Regions from separate parts of the Peribacillus sp. NPDC094092 genome, predicted to be linked through region 2. Evidence: a T-box and tRNA genes for the amino acid it is inferred to sense, from the RefSeq annotation. Region 2 holds a T-box; the other holds one or more tRNA genes.
The links. A T-box is a leader RNA that pairs with one kind of tRNA and senses whether it is charged. The one in region 2 lies ahead of tyrS (tyrosine--tRNA ligase), so its partner is inferred to be a tRNA-Tyr.
Positions count from the first base shown of each region.

Region 1: it encodes a tRNA-Tyr, which carries the amino acid that the T-box ahead of tyrS (tyrosine--tRNA ligase) is inferred to sense. The anticodon was not compared.

Region 1 is NZ_JBNNUC010000001.1:1,858,167-1,860,525, forward strand. It holds gene ACQKNS_RS08865 (hypothetical protein) at 118-408, shown strand; tRNA gene ACQKNS_RS08870 (tRNA-Leu) at 668-748, opposite strand; tRNA gene ACQKNS_RS08875 (tRNA-Cys) at 757-830, opposite strand; tRNA gene ACQKNS_RS08880 (tRNA-Gly) at 839-913, opposite strand; tRNA gene ACQKNS_RS08885 (tRNA-Gln) at 917-991, opposite strand; tRNA gene ACQKNS_RS08890 (tRNA-His) at 1,027-1,102, opposite strand; tRNA gene ACQKNS_RS08895 (tRNA-Trp) at 1,120-1,193, opposite strand; tRNA gene ACQKNS_RS08900 (tRNA-Tyr) at 1,205-1,288, opposite strand; tRNA gene ACQKNS_RS08905 (tRNA-Thr) at 1,305-1,380, opposite strand; tRNA gene ACQKNS_RS08910 (tRNA-Phe) at 1,388-1,463, opposite strand; tRNA gene ACQKNS_RS08915 (tRNA-Asp) at 1,475-1,550, opposite strand; tRNA gene ACQKNS_RS08920 (tRNA-Met) at 1,556-1,629, opposite strand; tRNA gene ACQKNS_RS08925 (tRNA-Val) at 1,733-1,808, opposite strand; tRNA gene ACQKNS_RS08930 (tRNA-Glu) at 1,824-1,898, opposite strand; tRNA gene ACQKNS_RS08935 (tRNA-Ser) at 1,908-1,999, opposite strand; tRNA gene ACQKNS_RS08940 (tRNA-Asn) at 2,005-2,079, opposite strand; rRNA gene rrf (5S ribosomal RNA) at 2,089-2,204, opposite strand; partial or broken rRNA gene ACQKNS_RS08950 (23S ribosomal RNA) at 2,324-2,359, opposite strand, start outside.
Region 2 is NZ_JBNNUC010000002.1:620,929-623,287, reverse strand. It holds gene tyrS (tyrosine--tRNA ligase) at 20-1,276, opposite strand; T-box leader at 1,343-1,559, opposite strand; gene ACQKNS_RS11995 (transglycosylase domain-containing protein) at 1,705-2,359, shown strand, end outside.

The DNA.
Region 1 (2,359 bases), on a different contig from region 2:
TCTACTTTCAATTGGTGAGTTAAAATGCTCATAAGATAAAGATTGACAACATTTTTATCGTGACTCATACTAGAAGTGATATGATGACAGAATATTAAGAATAGTGGAGGGGTAAGTATGAATAAGATTTTCGTTCCTAACGCAATCGCCACTTTAACAAATCTTTTCTACAATTCGACTACAATGAATGAGTATTTAGCGATGAGAACCGCTCAATTCTACATTGAAGACCTGAAGCTACTGCAAGACGTGGAAGCTGTTGCCCTGGCAATCGAAAGTCAAAATGCTTTCGCTTTAATGTCTAAATTTAAATTATTTGATTATAAGGCTGCCGAAGAAATTGAAATCGCACTATCCTCTTCTGGCTATACGGAAGCGGAGCTAAATGCTATTAATATTGAAATCTAAATGGATTTATTTGAAACGAATGGAAAGAGTATTAACTCTGCCATTCGTTTTTATTTTCGTCGTTAGAAAAACATATTCTATACTATTGCTGATAAAATAATTATTTATTGGGGAATATTTCTTATGGCACCCCGCAATATCTATGACACATAAATTCATGTACCTATTTGTACATATGCTGTAGTGTGTCATAAACACAAAAAAGCTTCACACAATTATGTGTGAAGCTTTTGTAATAGCGAATCTTCGCTATTGGTGATACCGGTGGCCGGGGTCGAACCGGCACTCCAGAGGAACACGATTTTGAGTCGTGCGCGTCTGCCAATTCCGCCACACCGGCATGAATGTTGGAGGCGGCAACCGGAATCGAACCGGTGGTAAAGGTTTTGCAGACCTCTGCCTTACCGCTTGGCTATGCCGCCAACGTTTTTGGAGCGAAAGACGGGATTCGAACCCGCGACCCCAACCTTGGCAAGGTTGTATTCTACCACTGAACTACTTTCGCATATGGCTGGGCTAGAAGGGATCGAACCTTCGCATGACGGAATCAAAATCCGTTGCCTTACCGCTTGGCTATAGCCCATTAACGTTGTAATCATTATACCATGTTTTTTAAAATGGGGCGACTGATGGGAATCGAACCCACGAATGCCTGAACCACAATCAGGTGCGTTAACCACTTCGCCACAATCGCCATTATAAGATTGAAATTGGCAGGGGTAGTAGGAATCGAACCCACACTGGAGGTTTTGGAGACCTCTGTTCTACCTTTAAACTATACCCCTGTAAGAAAGAATGGTGGAGGGGGGCAGATTCGAACTGCCGAACCCGAAGGAGCGGATTTACAGTCCGCCGCGTTTAGCCACTTCGCTACCCCTCCGCATATGGATGAAACATGGTGCCGGCAAGAGGACTTGAACCCCCAACCTACTGATTACAAGTCAGTTGCTCTACCAGTTGAGCTACACCGGCACTACTATGGTGGCTCAGGACGGAATCGAACCGCCGACACAAGGATTTTCAGTCCTTTGCTCTACCGACTGAGCTACTGAGCCAAACAATAAAATGGCGGTCCCGACGGGAATCGAACCCGCGATCTCCTGCGTGACAGGCAGGCATGTTAACCGCTACACCACGGGACCATAGATTGCGGGGACAGGATTTGAACCTGCGACCTTCGGGTTATGAGCCCGACGAGCTACCGGACTGCTCCACCCCGCGACGGTAATAATGTTGCTATTATGAATCAAGTTTTCGTGTTGAGTGTTTCAATGGACTGAATAATCAATCCTTTATACAAAAACAACCTGATCTTCTTGAATAATGGTGGAGGATGACGGGATCGAACCGCCGACCCTCTGCTTGTAAGGCAGATGCTCTCCCAGCTGAGCTAATCCTCCAATATGTTGTCTAAATGGTGACCCGTACGGGATTCGAACCCGTGTTACCGCCGTGAAAGGGCGGTGTCTTAACCGCTTGACCAACGGGCCAGGTATAAATGGCGGAGAGCAAGGGATTTGAACCCTTGAGACAGGGTTACCCGTCTACACGATTTCCAATCGTGCTCCTTCGGCCACTCGGACAGCTCTCCAATAATGGCTCCGCAGGTAGGACTCGAACCTACGACCGTTCGGTTAACAGCCGAATGCTCTACCACTGAGCTACTGCGGAACAATATAAGCTTGGCGACGTCCTACTCTCACAGGGGGAAACCCCCAACTACCATCGGCGCTGAAGAGCTTAACTGCCGTGTTCGGAATGGGAACGGGTGTGACCTCTTCGCTATCGTCACCAAACAATGTTAACTTTTTTTCAAGACATATATTATTATAACGTCTTTTTGAGAAAATGCAAGAAGAAATTTTCATTCCTTCAAAACTAGATAATAGGAAGGTATTTCATTTTTCAAAAAGCGTTGGTTAAGTCCTCGATCTATTAGTATCAGTCAGCT
Region 2 (2,359 bases):
TCAGCCGGGCTTTCAACAATCATTTAACTAATGTGTATTTCTTCTTGCCGCGACGAACGAGGATGAACTCCCCTTCAATCTTGGAAGCTTCCGTCACTACATATTGCAGATCAGTCACTTTCTCCCCATTTATGGAGATCGCCCCATTCTGAATATCTTCACGGGCCTGACGCTTTGATGGCGAAATTTTCGCTTCCACGATTAAATCGACCAAACCGATATCTTCTTTGCTTTCACGTTCGAAGCTAGGGACATCTTTAAAGCCTAATTTGATTTCCGCTGCACTTAAATTCTTCACTTCGCCGCTGAATAGGGCGGCAGAGATTTTGATTGCTTGGTCAAGAGCTTCCTGACCATGAATCAAACGGGTCATTTCTTCCCCTAAAGCTTTTTGCGCTTTACGCAAATGCGGTTCGGACTGTACGGATTGCTCTAACTCTTCAATCGCCTCACGAGATAGGAATGTGAAGAATTTCAGGTATTTCACAACATCGGCATCCGCTGTATTGATCCAGAATTGGTAAAATTCATACGGAGTCGTCTTTTCCGGGTCAAGCCAAATCGCTCCGCCTTCCGTTTTACCGAATTTCGTCCCATCCGCTTTCGTTACGAGCGGAATTGTCATACCGAAGGCTTTTGCATTCTCATCATTGGATTTCCTGATCATTTCAAGACCAGTCGTAATGTTGCCCCATTGATCACTGCCGCCAATTTGCAATTTACAGTCGTAATTGCTGTATAAATGACCGAAATCAATTCCTTGTAAGATCGTGTACGCAAATTCAGTAAAGGAAATTCCCGTATCCAAGCGGGAAGCAACCGTATCTTTTGCCAGCATGTAGTTAATGCCGATGTATTTCCCGTAATCACGCAAGAATGTAACCATATCGATTTTACCAATCCAGTCATAGTTATTGACCATGACCGCACCATTTTCACCTTCGAATTCAAAGATGTGGGATAGCTGCCCTTTTATGCAGTCTGCATTATAAAGGACTTTTTCCAATGTTTGAAGCTGGCGTTCTTCTTTTTTACCGCTTGGATCACCGATGAGTCCAGTCGCACCGCCTACTAGTACAAGCGGACGATGACCGTGCTGCTGGAAACGGCGCAATGTCAAGAATGGCAATAGATGTCCGATGTGCATACTATCCGCAGTTGGATCGACACCACAGTATAAAGAAATTTTTTCTTTTTCTAAAAGGTCCTTAAAACCTTCTTCATCCGTTTGTTGATAAATAATCCCTCTCCACTCGAGGTCTTTAAGCAATTCCATTAAATATTCCTCCTCCATCTTAGAAAAAACCCGCAAAAAGCACACAAAAACGCCCCTTCATAAATATGAAGGGACGAATGAATTCGCGGTACCACCCAACTTGAGGACATAATATGCCCTCCGCTCAAGACGAATAACGGTCGTCAGCCGTTTCCTGCTACTAATCATTTCACAGCAAATGCTCCAGGAAGTAATTCATCATACCATTTGTACCGATTTCCACTAACCACCGGCTCTCTGAAACAGGGATGGTCTGACTACTGGGTCCTATCATCGCGATCATTTAATCATTTTTTGTGTTAATAAACTTTTATCATACATAAGAATCCTTGTCAACATACCCTTACAGATTATAGAAAAATAAGAAAGATCCCTTTCCCCTACCTGTTATATGCTATAATATATGTGATTTCAGGGGGTATGATACGATGAATAATAATCAAAAAGATAGATTCCAAACAGTCTGGAAGCAGATGACCCGTTTTTTCCAAAATGAAAAAACACAAAAGAACGCGCGGGTTACATACCAAGTCATTTGGAATTTAACGCTGATCCTCATTATTGTCGGGATCCTAGGATTCTCATTCGCCGGCGGCGTCGGAGCCGGCTATTTCGCTGCCCTCGTCAATGATGAGCCAGTTCGCTCAAAAGAAGATTTGAAAAAAGACATTTACAATTATGAAGAGACCTCTGAAGTATACTTTGCAGATGAAGTATACTTGGGCAAGCTTAAGAGTGACCTTGAGCGTGAAGAAGTGTCCATCGATAAAGTTTCCGAGCATCTTAAGAATGCAGTCATCGCTACAGAAGATGAGTATTTTTATGAGCATGACGGGGTTGTCCCGAAAGCCATCCTGCGTGCCATTTACCAGGAATTTTCGAATGCAACCGTCCAATCGGGAGGAAGTACATTAACACAGCAGCTCATTAAAAACCAGGTCCTGACCAACGAGGTATCGTTTGAACGGAAAGCAAAAGAAATCCTTCTTGCGCTCCGGGTCGAAAAGTTCTTTGAAAAAGAAGAGATTTTGGAAACCTACTTAAACGTCTCCACTTTGGGACGAAACTCTTCAGGCCGTAACA